DNA from 3 places in the Lutispora sp. QWL-02 genome. Region 1 is predicted to be linked to each of the others. Evidence: riboswitches for the same ligand, from Rfam matches in the RefSeq annotation. Region 1 holds a riboswitch; each other region holds the start of a gene.
The links. Region 1 has a riboswitch for glycine ahead of gcvT (glycine cleavage system aminomethyltransferase GcvT). Riboswitches for the same ligand answer to the same signal wherever they lie in the genome.

Region 1 (5,968 bases):
GCATTTGTGCCTGCTATCTGCCCATTTAATGCCAAAGCTCTTTGAAAGAGTATTATTTTCGAGGATCCAACCGGATTCAAAATTAGCATACCGACCTTTAACGCATTGAAAACAATGGTCAAACAATGCTAAAATCGCTCCCCGCCCTTTTTCATTGGGTATCACTCCCATTTCAACAATTTTAAAGGTATCTATTTTATCAGAAAAAAATTTATTTTTAATCACAGTTGATAAGCCTAATGTCTCTGAAGGCTTCATCAATTGATGAAAATCGGGATACCAGAGCATGAATCCCACAGGCGTTCCATTTTTTTCAACAAACAAAAGATTTTCAGGTTTTAACAAAAATCTGAAATCCTTAAACAGCTCTAAATCTTCTTCAGCTTTTCGCGGATAATAAAAGAGATGCTCTTTAAAAGCGTCATTATTTATTTGAGTATATATATATGCTTCGGCTTTCAAATCCCTGAAATCAACTGGGCGAACCACATACCTTTCTCTGATCCGCCTCTGAAGTCCAGAATTGAGCAAACGCTCAAGTGAATGCATATCCTTTTTGTAACTTATCATTTCTATCGCTTTGAAGCCGCTTTTTTCAAAAAAGTCATGATAAAAAGGCGGGTTATGTGGCATACCAAAGCTTTGCCGCTCCTCATAATGGCTGGCTAAAAATCCCAAACCGTAATTTACATGAATGTTTAAAGAGCCCGATATTTTATCAGCACCCTTTTCTTTAGCCAAGGCTTCGGCTCGATCTATTATTAAATCAAAAGCCTCCATATCGAATTTTTCGGCTTCAAAGAAGCCTATCTGCAGAAACTCAGGCATCCTATAAGCATATGCCAATATGCTTATCATTATGATTCTGCCGCCATCCATCACCATCAACGGCTCCAGGTAAGCGGACTTGCATAATTCACTCTTGCCGCTCAACAAACCCTTTAGCAGCCCTGACATAGAATTTCGCTTAAAAGGATTATTCAAATATTGATTTTCATAAAACTTGAAAAAAGCTTTTACATTCATATCGTCAACTTGCTTTAATTCCATTTTTCCTCCTGCAAACCACTGTGTGCTTATACTATTTATTATATTAAATCTCTGATCATAAGACAACAAACATGCTGTCAGGCACTTTACATTGATTTTTTTCATATGGATATAATAAATTCAAAGTAAAATTTATTACTTTCAAGGAGGGCAATTAATGAAAGCAAAGAAATTAATATCGATATTTATCCTTGCTGCTGCACTGTTTGCAGGATGTGCAAAGCCTGCGCCTGCGCCTTCTCCGGCTCCAACGCCTTCAGATGCTACACCGGATAAGGTCACAACTGCTTCTATAGTTGATAATGCGGCGGCATTTGAAAAGGCAATAGGCAGCAGCGGCACATGGATCATAGCTATCACAAAAGACCTGACCATTGATAAGGAGCTGGTATTGGACGGCGAATTTAAAAATGGCAAGAAAGACGCTGAGGGCAAGGATATCATACAAAGGAAAATCGCCCTTTATGCCCAGGATGCTAACAGAAACATCACTGCCCGATATACTTTAACAGCACCAAGGCTCACCATCAACAGCCCCGAGGCCAGCATCCAGCATGGAACCTTTAAAGGAGACCTTTATGTTTCATCTAAGAATTTTAAGCTTGTAGATGCTACTGTTGACGGAAATGTATATTTTACTGCAGATGAAGCCAAGGGTACCTTTACAATGGATGATAAGAGCAAGGTCACCGGAAAGCAGGAGATCAAGAAATAAGCGAAAGCGGTTGGATGCCCCAACCGCTTTTTCAAGCTAACAGCTACTTCCTTTCCAGGCCAGTATAGATCAATATCGCATGTCTAAAAAATTCTGCCGTACCCGGCTGCTTTTCATCATAGTAAGCCCTGAACCTTTCATCATCAACATACATTTGGGCAACACCCGCATGGGCTTCCTTACTGTATTCATTCCAATAATATGTGAGCCATTGCTTGTGAAGCTCAGCTGCTTTTTGAGCGGATTCACCTGCGGGATCACCGGTTTTAAAGGCCTCAGAAAGTTTTTCCTTAACCTGCTCTCCAAGCTTTGTTACCTTATCATAGTCTTCTCGGGTCATGCCCATAACTTTTTTATTGGACCTATCAACTACATCATCACCATACTTTTCTCTTATCTCATTTCCATATTTCTTTTCATTATCATCGATCATTTTTCGCTTAAAGCCTTCGAATTTTTCTTTATCAAACATTTTTATCCTCCCTTCCGCAAAGGCTATGGTTTTTTCCACATTCGCTATCAACGCATCCAATTGGCTTCGTTTTTCAAGGAGTCTTTCACGATGTTCTCTAAGTGCAGCGACCCCGTCAAAAGCAGGTGAAGATATCAAATCTTTTATCTTGTCCAAGCTTATATCCAGCTCTCTATAAAGCATTATTTGCTGCAGTCTGTCAATTTCCGCCTGGCCATATATACGATATCCCGATGAATTGATTCTTGCCGGCTTAAGAATACCGATTTCATCATAATACCTAAGAGCCCTTGTGCTGACACCTGCCAACTTTGCCAAACCTTGCACTGTATATTCCATGTGTTTGCCTCCTTTCAAAATCAATATACACCTTTACGTAACGTTAATGTCAACATAATTTTAAAATATTTGGGTTAAATATATATCAGGGGTTGAAATACTTGGAATATATTTATATAATTATAGCAATAAATGAATATTCAACCGGATGAAAATGGCGAGAGATATCATAATAGATAGCCGAAGGAGCAATTATAAAAAGGAAGCCATCTTTTTACAAACACTCTCAGGCAAAAGGGATCGTCATGGGACGGACCTCTGAAGAGTCCGTAAAACGGCGCCGTAGGGGAAATACACTGTGAGTGTAGAAGCTCTCAGGTAAAAGAACAGAGTGGATATAATGGCATCTTTTATTATTATGCTATTATATCCATTTATATTTTGGACACAATACAACTGTATATCATTTGATAACTGCGTATGAACTTTAGGAGATATTATTCCGAAGCCTAATGCCATTCGGCTTATAGATATAAGCATCAGCGGCAAAGGCTATCGGATAAATATATTAAAATTAAAAGGAGGAATAGTCTTATGAGTGATCCTAAAAAGACGGCGCTTTATAATTCCCATGGAAAATATGGCGGAAAAATCGTAGATTATTCAGGTTGGGCACTGCCGGTACAATATGAGGGTATAACCGCAGAACATGAAGCTGTTAGGAATAGCGCGGGTTTATTCGATGTATCTCATATGGGAGAAGTTGAGATAAAAGGAAAGCAGGCTACAGACTATATTCAAAACCTGATCACCAATGATATATCTAATATGAATGAAAACCAGATAATTTACTCTCTCATGTGCTATCCCGACGGCGGCATCGTCGATGACCTTTTAGTCTACAAGTATACAAATAATCATTATATGCTTGTAATCAATGCGGGCAATGTTGATAAAGATGTTGAATGGATGAAGAATAATATAGGAGCCTATGATATGCAGTTTGCAGATATATCGCCTGATATATCTGAGGTGGCCTTTCAGGGGCCTAAAGCAGAAGAAATACTGCAGGAGCTGACAGATACAAATCTGTCTGAAATTGCATTTTTCTATTTCAAAGAAAATGTGAAGATTGCAGGCAGAAATTGTCTTGTATCCCGCACCGGTTATACAGGTGAGGATGGCTTTGAAATCTACATGAAGCATGAGGATGCCGAATATTTATGGGATAAAATACTTGAGACCGGAAAGGCTAAAGGTGCAAAGCCTGCCGGCCTTGGATCCCGTGATACTCTGAGATTTGAAGCAAACTTGCCACTTTACGGCAATGAGCTTTCCGCGGAAATCACACCCCTGGAAGCTGGTTTTGGAATGTTTGTAAAACTTAACAAACCCGGATTTATCGGAAAAGAAGCCCTTGAAAAGCAAAAGGCAGAAGGTTTAAAACGAAAAATAGTAGGCTTTGAAATGATCGAGCCGGGCATTCCAAGGCATGGATATGATGTTTTAGCTGACGGAAAAATTATTGGTTTTGTAACAACAGGCTATAATTCTCCTACGCTAAAGAAAAATATAGGCCTTGCAATGGTTGATATCAAATACTCGGAGCTTGATACTCCGTTAGAAATACAAATAAGGAAAAAAACTGCGAAAGCTAAGGTAGTCGGCAGAAAGTTTTATACCAAGCATTACAAAAAGTAATTAAGATTTTACTGCAATAACTCATTAATGCATATGTTGCACTGACTGATAACGATTGCAAATGTCCCAGGGCATGCTCTCTTGCTCCTGTGGAGCAATTCACCTTATGCTTCGGGACTAAGAGTTTGTAAGCTTGCATAGGGTTGCGTCAAAACTAACAAACTCTAAGCTCCTTCACAATTAACTCTTTTATCAGTCAGTACAACAGGCTAAAACAAAGTTTTGCAGTCTGAACAATGAATAATTAAAAAAAGTTTAGGAGGAGTAACAATGGAAGTAAAAAAGGATTTGTTTTATTCAAATGACCATGAATGGGTAAGAGTCGAGGGAGAAAAAGCCTATATAGGAATCACAGATTATGCTCAGCATTCTTTGGGAGAAATAGTATATGTTGAATTACCGGAGGTTGACAATGAACTTAATGCCGGAGAGGTATTCGGGGTCATAGAATCTGTTAAAGCGGCTTCCGACTCATATCTTCCGGTTTCAGGCAAAGTCCTTGAGGTTAATGAAGAATTATCGGATTCACCTCAGCTTATCAATGAAGATCCATATGCAAGCTGGGTAGTGCTTATAGAAATGTCCGATAAATCCGAGCTTGATAATCTTATGAATGCGCAGGAATATGAGGAATTCTGCAGTAAGGAGGATTAATATGCATAGGTATATACCAAATACAGAAGCTGATGAAAAGCTGATGCTCGGAAGCATCGGTGCAGAATCCATTGAAGATCTGTTTGTAGATATACCGAAAAGTTTGCGTCTCGACAGAAAGCTCAATATTCCCGGTCCTCTATCCGAGCTGGAGCTTTCTGCTCATATGAAAGATCTGAGCCATGCAAATAAAAGCACTGAGGATCTGGTCTGCTTCCTTGGAGCGGGGGCTTATGATCATTATATACCTTCCATTGTAAGGCATTTGGCGATGAGATCAGAGTTTTATACTGCATATACACCTTATCAGCCCGAAATAAGCCAGGGTACCTTGCAGGTGATATTCGAATATCAGACTATGATCTGCAAGCTCACCGGCATGGATGTGACCAATGCATCTATGTATGACGGAGCGACCGCCTGCGTAGAGGCTGCTATGATGGCTGTAGAAAGCGCAAAGCGTGACTCCATAATCGTTTCAAAAACAGTTCATCCTGAAGTCAGGAAAGTATTGAAAAGCTATATGAGGTTCCGCGATGTTGAAGTGATCGAAGCTGATATGGCAGACGGTGTTACTGATGCAGAAAAACTGAAATCATTGGTGGGAAGCAATACCGCTGGTGTTATTGTGCAAAACCCCAATTTTTTCGGTATAATAGAAGATCTGTCTGAGGTTGAAAAAATAGTCCATGGAAATAAATCTGTATTGATAGATTATGTAGATCCCATTTCTCTGGGGATACTGAAAAGCCCTGCCGAATCCGGCGTCGATATCGTTGTAGGAGAGGGTCAGTCCTTAGGTAACAGCATGAGCTATGGAGGGCCATACCTTGGATTCATGGCTACCAATACCAAGCTGATGCGAAAAATGCCCGGAAGGATTGTCGGACAATCTGATGATGTGGACGGAAAAAGAGCCTTTGTTCTTACATTGCAAGCCAGAGAACAGCATATACGCAGGTATAAGGCAACCTCCAACATATGCTCAAACCAGGGCCTTAATGCTCTTACTGCTGCCATCTACATGACTACAATGGGTAAAAAAGGTATTAGAGAAGTGGCTGAACAAAGCACAAAAAAAGCTCATTATGCAATGA
Region 2 (5,968 bases), 1.1 Mb from region 1:
GTGTCAGGAAGCGATTGCCACGGCACGCCTATTCAGATCAGGGCAAGCAAGGAGGGTGTATCTCCTGAACAGATAGCAGACCGCTATCATAATGAATTTAAGGCTTGCTTTGAAAAACTAGGCTTTTCTTATGACTTGTACACCCAGACCAATGACCCTTATCACATTGATTTTGTCCAGGAGTTCTTTACGGATCTTTTGGAAAGTGGTTATATCTATAGTAAAACCATAGAACAAGCCTTTTGCGAAGAGTGCAATCGATTTCTCCCGGATAGATTTGTTATAGGCAAATGCCCCAACTGTGGAAGCAGTGCCAAGGGTGATCAGTGTGACGCTTGTGGGGCTCTTTTAGACCCAGCCAATCTAAATGACAGAAGCTGCGGAATCTGTGGTGAAACCCCGATTTTCAAATCATCTGAGCATTTCTTTTTGGCATTATCAAAGCTGGAGCAGTTCATTAATGACTATATCACCAATTCTTGCGGCTGGAGAGCCAATGCAATAGGGCTGTCAAAAAGATATGTTGATGAAGGCCTTAGAGACAGGGCTGTGACCAGGGATCTGGAATGGGGCATACCTGTCCCTGCAGAAGGATTCGAAAATAAAAAGATATATGTATGGGTTGAAGCAGTATTAGGATATCTTTCGGCAAGCAAAAAATGGGCACAGGCCCGGGGTGTGAACTGGAAGTCCATATGGGCTGAAAAGTCTTTGCATTATTATGTACATGGTAAAGATAATATTCCTTTTCATACTGTCATACTTCCCGCATTGCTCAAGGCTCATGGCGGCTTTCACCTGCCGGATAGGATAATATCAAGCGAGTATGTAACGCTTGAAGGCAGAAAAATATCCACGAGCCAAAACTGGGCTGTATGGATACCATATCTTATTGAGCACTATGATCCGGACACTATTCGCTATTTCTTTATAGCTAATGGCCCTGAGACGAGAGATGCCGACTTTTCATGGAGGGAATTTATTAATAGCCATAATGGAGAGCTGCTCGGTGCATATGGTAATTTTGTTAATAGAAGCCTTGTTTTTATACAAAAATTTTTTGATGGTAAAGTGCCGCAGGGTCAATGCAATCCTGAAATAAGAGAAACGCTAAAAGGGCTATATGCGATTTCGGCAGATTTTATTGAGCAAGGCCATTTTAAAGATGCCATTGAAACAATATTCTCATTCATACGTTCTGCAAATAAATATTTTGATGAAGAACAGCCTTGGATTACGGTGAAAGAAAATAAAGAGAGATGCAAGGAAACACTTTACACATGTGTTCAGATCATTGCCAACCTATCAATGCTGCTGGAGCCGTTTCTGCCGATTTCATCATCTAAGCTCAACAGCATGCTTCAGATAGGAGATTTAGGCTGGAAATATACTGAAGTTTTATCCGGATTGAATTTAGGAGAAGTAAATATTCTTTTTGAGCGCATTGACAAGAATCAAATAGAAGAGGAAATAGAAAAAATGAACAATTAAAATCAAAAATAAAAATTGCAGGATAAGTTGCAATATGGGATAAAAATACATTGAATAAGCAAAAAGATTGTGATAAAATAAACATGCAATAAAAGATTTTGATTGTAATATGCTTCTGGATTTGATTATGCAGCAATAAAATAAAGCTTGGATATATAGCATTAATCCAATACTGCAGAGATATAGAAAGGGAATATTAATTTTAATACAATTTGATATGAAATGGATGATGACTTGTGGGAGATACCCATTATAATGGGAGCCGAAGGAGAAAGTACAGAAAAGCCCGTTAAATGAAACTCTCAGGCCAAAGGACCGCAGTCGGACATAACTCTGGAAAGCGTATGCACCGAAGGGGCAATTCTATTGATATAGAAGAATCTCTCAGGTTTAATGACAGAGATAGAGGCGAAGAAGCTTCTATCTTTTTTTATTGCATGAAAATTCCAATGATTCAAAATGTTTTTTAAAATATGTAAGGAGGGCTACCATTGTATAAAATTGTAAAGAAGGAAAACCTATCAACAAACATCTTCTCGATGGATGTTTTAGCTCCCCTGGTGGCACAGTCAGCTCAACCGGGTCAATTCGTAATCGTCATAGCTGACGAGAAGGGAGAAAGAGTTCCTTTGACCATATGCGATTATGACAAGGAAAAAGGAACAGTCACTATTGTTGCTCAATCTATAGGTTGTTCTACAAAAAAGATGGCTCAATTCAATGAAGGCGAATACTTCCATGATTTTGTAGGTCCTTTGGGACAGCCTTCAGAATATGTAAACGAAGATATCAATGAGCTAAAAAAGAAAAAAGTTCTATTCGTAGCAGGAGGAGTTGGCACTGCCCCGGTGTACCCGCAAGCCAGATGGTTCCATGAAAATGGCATAGATGTTGATGTAATTATAGGTGCTAAAACTAAAGATTTGATAATTCTTGAAGATAAGATGAGAAAAGTAGCAGGAAATCTCTATATAGCAACAGACGATGGCAGCTACGGCTTTAAGGGTATGATACCCAGTTTGATTGAAGATCTTGTGGTAAATCAAGGGAAAAAATATGACCTCATCGTATGTATAGGTCCAATGATAATGATGAAATTTGTATGTATCATGACTAAGAAGCTTGGAATCAAAACCATTGTAAGCATGAACCCAATCATGGTGGATGGTACAGGTATGTGCGGCGCATGCAGGGTAACAGTTGGGGATGAAACAAAGTTTGCTTGTGTGGATGGACCTGAATTTGACGGTCATCTTGTGGATTTTGATGAAGCACTCAGAAGGCAAGCGCAATATAAAAATGAAGAAGCAGAGAAAAATGAAAAACATGTATGCACATGTCATAAAGGAGGCGCTAACTAATGAACAGATTTGAGAGGGTTCCCATTTCAGAGCAATCACCTGAAGTTAGAAGCCATAACTTTGAAGAGGTTTGCCTTGGATATACGGAAGAGGAAGCTGTAGCAGAGGCCAAAAGATGCCTTAAATGTAAAAATCCTCAATGCGTAACAAAATGTCCAGTATCAATTAATATACCGGAATTTATTCATGAAATTGCCGAAGGAAATTTTGCAGAAGCTGCTAAAGTTCTCGCTAAATATACTGCACTTCCTGCGGTTTGCGGCAGGGTTTGCCCTCAGGAAGTACAATGTGAATCTAAATGCGTTCTCGGAAATAAGGGAGATGCTGTAGCTATAGGAAAGCTTGAAAGATTTGCCGCAGATTGGGGAAGAGACCATGATGTTGAAGTAGCGGAAGCTAAAGAGAGCAATGGACATAAAGTAGCAGTAATAGGCTCTGGGCCTGCAGGAATCACATGTGCCGGAGATTTGGCAAAGGAAGGTTATGATGTAACTATTTATGAAGCACTCCACAAGCCAGGGGGAGTTTTAGTCTATGGAATTCCGGAGTTTAGGCTTCCTAAAGAGACTGTCGTAAAACATGAAATAAAAAATTTAAAGAAGCTTGGGGTAAAGATAAAAACAAATGTCATCGTAGGAAGAACTGTTACAATAGATGATTTATTCGATAAGGGAAAATATGACGCAGTGTTTGTAGGTTCAGGTGCAGGTCTTCCTAAATTTATGGGAATACCCGGAGAGAACTATAACGGTGTATTTTCTGCAAATGAATTCCTTACTAGAAATAATTTGATGAAAGCTTATGAAGATGAATACGATACACCTATTAAGGTTGGCAGCAGGGTTGCAGTAGTAGGCGGAGGAAATGTTGCCATGGATGCTGCCAGAACAGCTAAGAGGCTTGGAGCAGAAGTATGGATAGTATACAGAAGATCAGAGGAAGAGCTTCCGGCAAGGGTAGAGGAAGTACATCACGCAAAGGAAGAAGGCATAAACTTTGAACTTCTTACCAATCCAACAGAAATAATTGGTGATGAAAAGGGCTGGGTAAAAGGTATTAAATGTGTAAGAATGGAACTTGGTGAACCTGACAAGTCGGGAAGAAGAAGACCAATGCCTGTTAAGGGGTCAGAATTCGAATTTGATGTTGATACTATAATAATGGCTCTTGGTACATCGCCTAATCCGCTAATTCCTTCCACCACAGAAGGTTTAGATGTTGATAAGAAAAAATGCCTGATAGCAGATGAGCAGGGTCAGACTTCAAAGGAAGGCGTTTTTGCCGGCGGAGATGCGGTGACCGGCGCTGCTACTGTTATTTTAGCAATGGGAGCAGGAAAAGAAGCTGCAGCTGCCATAGATAAGTATATTAACGGATAGTTTAAAAATAATAAGCGCAATTGATGTTGTCAAGCGATCATTTGTGGTAATATAATATTTATACTAAAGAGAGCAGGCTGAGTTCAGCCTGCTCTCTTTAGCGAAAGAATATGGCGGTAAAGGTAAGGAGTAAAATATAATGGATAAAGACAGTATAAAAGTGACAAATGCAATAGTTCATATTTTGGATTCGAGCATGGATATGCCGGTTCTATCAAACGCCCGGTTAGACTTAAGCGAAGAAATAGAGGATTTCATTAAAATCCATATATTTAAGATTTTAATGAGCGATAATTACAAAGCTACCCAACTTGATGATTGTGATAACTATTGTTACAAGGAATTAAGTACATACTTGGACAATAATGATTTTATTGCTGCAACTAAGAATCTTTCGCTGCAATTATTTACCCTTATGAAGAAAAATGTTGATATTCCTGCTGCGGATCTCATTTTCGCAACATTCAATTATGAAGGCGATTCATATTTTTCAATACTTAAAATGAATTACAAGAGCTCATATATTCACTTCGTTGAAACAATTGATACAGGTGCTAAAAATACGATAATAAAGCAAAAAACAGTTTTACCATCTGAAGCCCAAAGTCTGGATGAGGTTGTTATTATTAATCTGGATGATTTTTCAGTTAAAATAGTTGAAAAAAAATATTTAATAAACGGCCAAAAGGAGTATTATTTATCCCACTACTATCTTGGATGCCAGCCGGAGTTGTCCTCCAAATCCAAACTTGATATTGTAACAAAAACAGCAGATCAGATTAACAAAAAGCATTTTAATGATGATATCGAGAAAAAAATGCAATTTAAGAAAATATTATTAGACAATTATGATGAGCATGGCGGGTTCAATGTAGATGATGTAATCAATGAAGTTTTTGAGAATAATGTAGAGGCGAAAAATGAGTTTAAAGAAAAAATAATTAATCAGGGATTAGATAAAAAGGAATTTCAGATTCAGAGCAAAAGCAACTTTAAGAAATTGGAGCGCCAAATTATCAAAACCGATACGGGGATTGAGATAAATATTCCTCTCGATCAGTATGCGGATACGGACAGACTAGAATTTATAACGAATACAGACGGCACTATATCTATTCTAATAAAAAATGTCGGCAAGCTTGTGGGAAGATAATTTGAAATCTATAATAGGGGTAAAATAAAAAATACTTATAGATCTATTTTCCACAAGTATTTATATCACATGGAGCTACTGGGGGGACTCGCTCCGCTCGCTTTGGCTCGCTATCACGCCTGGGCAGGAAAATGCTTCTAAGGGTCGCATTTTCTTGTTCCGCCCGTTCGAGCCCCAGCTATCTATTCGCTTATACGAAAAAATCACTCTTATGAGTGATTTGCTTTCACATGGAGCTACTGGGGGGACTCGAACCCCCGGCCTGCTGATTACGAATCAGCTGCTCTACCGACTGAGCCACAGTAGCATCATCCTTATCTATTTTAACAGCTTTCATTGTTTCTTTCAATTGCTTTTTTATATATACCGGTCATTTTCTCCCTGATATAATCATTATAAAGCCGCTTAAAGAATCTATTCAAAAAAATTCGAAATAATCTGGAATGTCGATGCCATAAGCTTTCTGTGCTATAATTTAGAAATATATGAATTTTATATTATTGCTAGAGTATATTTAAAGTAAAGAAATATACAGCTTAGAATATATGACTTTTAGGGGGTTAATCATGAAAAAGAAATTACCA
Region 3 (5,968 bases), 1.0 Mb from region 1:
ATGTGCGATGTACCTAAGAAATTTGCAGATGAATATAATATCAGAGTATTGCCATTGACAGTAAATTTTGGGGAAGAATCCTTCAGGGATGGTATAGATATTACAGCAGATGAATTCTTTAAGAGACTGGAATCTTCTGAGGAACTGCCTAAAACATCCCAGATAAACCCTCCGCAATTTGAAGCTGTATTTAAGGAGGAATTGGGAAAGAGCAATGCTGTTGTCGCGATTCTGGGTTCTTCCGAATTGAGCGGCACGTATAACTCCGCGGTTATTGCCAGAAATAATTTGGAAAGCCATAATATATTTGTCATAGATTCAAGAGCGGTGACCTTGGGGGCAGGATTGCTGGTTATTAAGGCGGCGCGCTTGGCACGTGAGGGCAAATCTGCAGAGGATATAGTTGATAATATTGAAAAAGCCAAAGATAGGATGAAACAATTTTTTATTATAGGAAGCTTGAAGTATCTGTACAAAGGAGGGCGCATATCTCTTTCTGCTTCGGTGCTTGGTTCGATTTTGAACATTAAGCCTATAATAACTATGGTGGATGGAAAACTGGAGATGATTGAAAAAACCAGAGGAATAAAGAAGGCCATTTCCATAATGATGGATAATATAAAATCTAACGGTTGGACATTAGACGGTAAGGTGATAGGCATAAACCATACCTTATGTCCTGAACAAGCTGATTATATTGAAGAAATAATAAATATGTCCTTTAAGCCCAAAGAGATAATAAGAGGAGAGGTGGGATCGGTGGTAGGAACTCATGCCGGCCCCGGTTGTGTGGCGCTACATTTTGAATTATAGAGGAGAGGTGGAGTATGAGCAAGATTAAAATAATTACCGACAGTACATCAGATTTGCCAAGAGGTATAGCAGAAAAATATGATATTGAGGTTTTGCCTCTCACCATATTTTTCGATAAAGATGAATATAGAGATTGGGTAGATATAGCTCCAAACGCTTTTTTCGAGAGGATGAGAAATTCAGAAAAATTGCCAACAACATCACAGGTGAACCCAAACAGCTTTAAAGAAAAATATGAATTGTTTTTGAAGGACTATGACCATATAATATCCATACATCTGTCTTCAGATGCCAGCGGTACTTATAATTCTGCAGCAATTGCCAGGGAAATGGTCGGCGAAGATAAGGTAACTGTTATAGATACAAGAAACTATACCTATGGCTTCGGCCAAATGGTGATAGAAGCCGCAGAGATGGCGGGGGAGAGAAGGACAAAAGAGGAAATAGTTGATAGAATAAACTATCTGATAGATAATGTGAAAACTTTATTTGTGGTTGATACCCTTGAGTATTTAAAAAAAGGCGGAAGACTCTCTGCTACTAAGGCAACCATAGGGACCTTGTTAAACCTGAAGCCCATATTGACTGTTGACGACGGAAAAATAGTGGCGATTGACAAGGCCAGAGGGATGAAGAAAGCGCTGAAACGGATTGTGGAAATAATGCAGGAGCAAGGTGCCAACTTAAAAGATCAGAAGGTCAAGCTCGGTCATGCAGATAATCTGGAGCATTTAAGAGACTTTGAAGCTGCCATCGAGGAAACCTGCGGCAAATTTGAGATGGAAGAATTTGAAATAGGCTGTGTCATAGGCGTATATTGCGGTCCGGGAACCGTGGTTATCCACTATATTTAAAAATTTTTTTAAAAACAAACAAATAAAGCTTGAATAGATTAGACAAATTGTATATAGTATAAGTATAGGAAATATCTATAAAAAAAATATACGATTTTTGGTATAATTTAATATGGTATGGATGAAGATTCGCGGGAGATGCCTATTAAAATAGGAGCCGAAGGAGTAAGTACGGAAAAGCCCGTTAATGAAACTCTCAGGCAAAAGGACCGCAATCGGACATAACTCTGGAAAGCATTATGCACCGAAGGAGCAATTCTATTTCATAGAAGAATCTCTCAGGTTAATGACAGAGATAGAGGCAACTGCTTCTATCTCTTTTTGTTAGCATGAGAACATCAGTTGCGATTCATAAATGCATCTTTGATAAACTACCCGCTAACGAAAAAAGAATAGAAGATAATATGCAGCTAAAAATATTGATTGAGAGGTGATAAGCCTGACACGGAATATCTATATTTTAACTAATAATGTCTTGATTTGTGATAAATTTAACGACACATTGAAGGTTTCTTACGTTGACGGCAGCTATATCGATGTTTTGTATCAGGTAAGAGACAGAATACACACAGGCAGTGTCCTGATCTCACATCCCCTTATGGGAAGCGTTAAACCAAATGAGACACCATATAGAAGCATAATATTGGAAGATAAAAAAGGAGCTTTGGATTTTCAATCGCTTTCAATCATTGAATCCAGCATAGAAAGCTGTAAAAAACTGCTTAATGACAGACCTACACCGGACTGGAGCAATAAAGTCCTTGAAGATTTTAGGTTTTTGGATATGAAGCTTTTAGAAAGCGCATTATCAAGCCTGGGTATAAACTACTAAAACCAGATGAATAGATATAACAAACTAATCCAATGATATACATATGAAAGTGATGAAAGGGGTAGAATAATGGATAAAATTTACGATGTTGCCATAATAGGGGGAGGACCTGGAGGACTTGCTGCAGGATTATATGCTTCCAGAGGCAGAATGAGTGCTGTAATAATTGAAAAAGGCAAATGGGGAGGACAGGCTGCAACAACCGAAGAACTGGAAAACTATCCCGGTTCTATTGAGCATCCTACAGGGCCCAGCCTTACAGCAAGGATGAAGAGTCAGGCAGAAGCCTTTGGAACTGAATTTATAAAGGATGAAGTGGTAGGGTTTGATTTAAGCGATAAAGTCAAAGTCCTAAAGCTGAAAGAAGGAGAAATTAAAGCGAAATCGATAATCATAGCAAGCGGAGCTCAGCATGTCAATTTAGGAGCACCGGGAGAAGACGATTTCAGAGGTAAAGGCGTATCCTACTGCGCAACCTGTGATGCTGATTTCTTCGCAGAATTGGAAGTAGTAGTTGTAGGCGGAGGAGACGCAGCGGTTGAAGAAGCTTTGTATCTTACCAAATTTGCTGATAAGGTCTCAATAGTTCATAGAAGAAACGAATTCAGAGCAGCAAAATCTATCGTAGAAAAAGCATTGGATAATGAAAAAATACAAATAATATGGGATAGTGTTGTTGAAGAAATATACGGTGATGGAATAGTGGAAGGCGTTAAGCTGAAAAATGTAAAAACCGGCGAGATAACAGACTACAGAACCGATGGAGTATTCGTATTCGTAGGCACAAAGCCTGTATCCGAATTTGCAAAGGGCATAGTGGATATGGATGAAAAGGGTTATATAATTGCAGATGCGGAGATGAAGACTTCAGCAGAAGGTATATTTGCAGCAGGCGATGTCAGGGTTACACCATTAAGGCAGGTTATAACTGCAGCAGCGGATGGAGCTGTGGCAGCTATAAGTGCTGAAAAATATATAGAAAGAACCTTTAATAAATAATTAGAGGAGACTGGAGCCGCTAAAAGACAAGAAAATCTCACGAAATCTGAAATAAAAAATTCAGTGACTTTCAGTGGCTTATAAAATGCTTAAAAGGAGGTGAAACAATGTTAGAGCTGAACAAAGAAAATTTTGACCAAGAGGTATTACAGGCAGCAGGACCGGTAATAGTAGATTTCTGGGGTACAAAATGCGAACCCTGCAAGGCTTTGATGCCCGACGTAGAAAGATTGGCAGAGCAATACAAGGATAAAATGAAGTTCTGCAAGCTTAATACTACTGAAAACAGAAGATTGGCTATAAGCCAAAAGGTTATGGGCTTACCTACTTTCATAGTTTATAAAAACGGCGAGAAGGTAAAGGAAATCAGCGGTGCAGATAATTGCACACCTGATACCATAGAAAACCTGATAAAAGAGAACATATAACGTTTCCATGGGGGACTCTCAGTCCCCCTCCAAATAAAAGGGAGGTGAATCTCATGCGTCTAGAGTTAGGCAATATATTCATAAAGGATTTACAGTTTGGCGAAGCTACAAAAGTTGAAAATGGCGTATTGTATGTAAACAAGAAGGAGCTTTTGGAGGCAGTCAGCGGCGACAATAGGTTGGTCAGCATAGAGGTAGATATTGCAAAACCCGGTGAAGAGACCCGAATAATGCCGGTAAAGGACGTCATTGAACCAAGAGTAAAAGTTGAAGGGCCTGGCGGAATATTCCCAGGATTTATCAACAAGGTTGATGTAGTAGGATCAGGCAAGACTCATGTATTAAAAGGTGCTGCAGTTGTCACTGCAGGTAAGATTGTGGGATTCCAGGAAGGTATAATCGATATGACTGGGCCCGGTGCAGATTACACTCCGTTTTCTAAGACCAATAATTTAGTATTGGTTTGCACACCTATTGATCATTTACCTCAGCATGAGCATGAGCAAGCAGTCAGGATGGTAGGCTTGAAAGCTGCGGCTTATATAGGAGAAGCAGGAAGAAATGTAAAGCCTGATGAAGTTAAGACTTATGAAACTTTACCGCTATTGGAAGGCATTAAGAAATATCCTGATCTTCCAAGGGTAGCATATGTCTACATGCTTCAAACCCAGGGACTTCTTCATGACACTTATGTATACGGTGTGGATGCAAAGAGAATAGTTCCTACACTCATATATCCAACAGAGGTTATGGATGGAGCAATACTAAGCGGAAACTGTGTTTCTGCATGCGACAAGAACCCAACATATAATCATCTGAACAATCCAATAATTGAAGATCTATATGAAAGACACGGCAAGGATTATAACTTTGTTGGCGTCATCATAACAAATGAAAACGTTACATTGGCTGATAAGGAAAGATCTTCAAATTGGTCCGCTAAATTGGCAGAATATCTCGGACTTGATGCAGTCATAGTATCTGAGGAAGGCTTTGGAAACCCCGATACCGACCTTATGATGAATTGCAAGAAGATCTCGGCAAAAGGAATTAAAACCGTCCTTGTTACTGACGAATATGCAGGAAGAGACGGAGCATCCCAATCTCTGGCAGATGCTGACAAATCAGCTGATGCAGTTGTAACAGCAGGAAACGCCAACGAAGTGATCGAACTTCCGGCAATGAAGAAGGTAATAGGGGATTTGAAACCTGCCGACATAATAGCAGGAGGCTTTGCAGGCAGCTTGAGACCTGACGGAAGCATAGTTGCTGAGCTTCAGGTAATAACCGGAGCAACCAGCGAAATAGGCTTCAATAAGCTATCAGCAACACAATATTAGAACTCAGATAATACAAAATAGAAAATCAATATAGAAAGGATGAATCGCATGTTACAGGACAAGAAGGTAATCATCATAGGCGATAGAGACGGCATTCCTGCTCCTGCTATAGAAGAGTGCGTTAAGACAGCAGGCGCTGAGGTAGTGTTTGCATCAACCGAATGCTTTGTCTGAACGGCCGCAGGAGCGATGGATCTGGAAAATCAAAAGAGGGTATTAGAACTTTCCGAGAAATACGGGAAGGAAAATGTTGTAGTAGTATTAGGCGCATCCGAAGCTGAAACAGCAGGATTAGCAGCTGAAACAGTTACAGCAGGAGACCCTACTTATGCAGGTCCTTTAGCAGGAGTCTCGTTGGGACTCGCAGTTTATCATATATTTGAACTTAAAGAAGAAGTTGACGCCGGTGTGTTCGATGAGCAGTGCGGCATGATGGAAATGGTTCTTGATGTTGATGCCATTGGTGCCGAAGTCAAATCCATCAGGGATCAGTATTCTCAATTTAAATAATATTCCTCATGTTCGAAAGAACAAATAAAAGAGAGGAGGGAAGTTACTAATATGATTAAAGTAGTTCATTATATAAATCAGTTCTACGGTGGCATTGGCGGCGAAGAAAAAGCCGATGTGAAGCCGGAAGTAAGAGAAGGTGTGGTAGGACCAGGTATGGCTCTCAAGGCTGCCTTGGGAAGCGATGCTCAA

Region 2: it holds a riboswitch for glycine, as region 1 does, so the genes downstream of both, AC4HCY_RS15985 (sulfide/dihydroorotate dehydrogenase-like FAD/NAD-binding protein) here and gcvT (glycine cleavage system aminomethyltransferase GcvT) in region 1, are expected to answer to the same signal.
Region 3: it holds a riboswitch for glycine, as region 1 does, so the genes downstream of both, AC4HCY_RS15695 (GrdX family protein) here and gcvT (glycine cleavage system aminomethyltransferase GcvT) in region 1, are expected to answer to the same signal.

Annotation. Positions count from the first base shown of each region.
Region 1 is NZ_CM177762.1:2,320,645-2,326,612, reverse strand. It holds gene AC4HCY_RS10815 (hypothetical protein) at 1-1,050, opposite strand, end outside; gene AC4HCY_RS10810 (hypothetical protein) at 1,208-1,765, shown strand; gene AC4HCY_RS10805 (MerR family transcriptional regulator) at 1,809-2,576, opposite strand; glycine riboswitch at 2,825-2,916, shown strand; gene gcvT (glycine cleavage system aminomethyltransferase GcvT) at 3,111-4,217, shown strand; gene gcvH (glycine cleavage system protein GcvH) at 4,488-4,871, shown strand; gene gcvPA (aminomethyl-transferring glycine dehydrogenase subunit GcvPA) at 4,873-5,968, shown strand, end outside.
Region 2 is NZ_CM177762.1:3,388,137-3,394,104, reverse strand. It holds gene metG (methionine--tRNA ligase) at 1-1,491, shown strand, start outside; glycine riboswitch at 1,719-1,819, shown strand; glycine riboswitch at 1,820-1,898, shown strand; gene AC4HCY_RS15985 (sulfide/dihydroorotate dehydrogenase-like FAD/NAD-binding protein) at 1,983-2,852, shown strand; gene gltA (NADPH-dependent glutamate synthase) at 2,852-4,231, shown strand; gene AC4HCY_RS15975 (nucleoid-associated protein) at 4,371-5,384, shown strand; tRNA gene AC4HCY_RS15970 (tRNA-Thr) at 5,616-5,691, opposite strand; gene AC4HCY_RS15965 (ComEC/Rec2 family competence protein) at 5,951-5,968, shown strand, end outside.
Region 3 is NZ_CM177762.1:3,330,025-3,335,992, reverse strand. It holds gene AC4HCY_RS15705 (DegV family protein) at 1-813, shown strand, start outside; gene AC4HCY_RS15700 (DegV family protein) at 828-1,667, shown strand; glycine riboswitch at 1,790-1,889, shown strand; glycine riboswitch at 1,890-1,967, shown strand; gene AC4HCY_RS15695 (GrdX family protein) at 2,098-2,499, shown strand; gene trxB (thioredoxin-disulfide reductase) at 2,569-3,498, shown strand; gene trxA (thioredoxin TrxA) at 3,606-3,926, shown strand; gene AC4HCY_RS15680 (glycine/sarcosine/betaine reductase component B subunit) at 3,980-5,266, shown strand; gene grdA (glycine/sarcosine/betaine reductase complex selenoprotein A) at 5,315-5,776, shown strand; gene grdB (glycine reductase complex selenoprotein B) at 5,828-5,968, shown strand, end outside.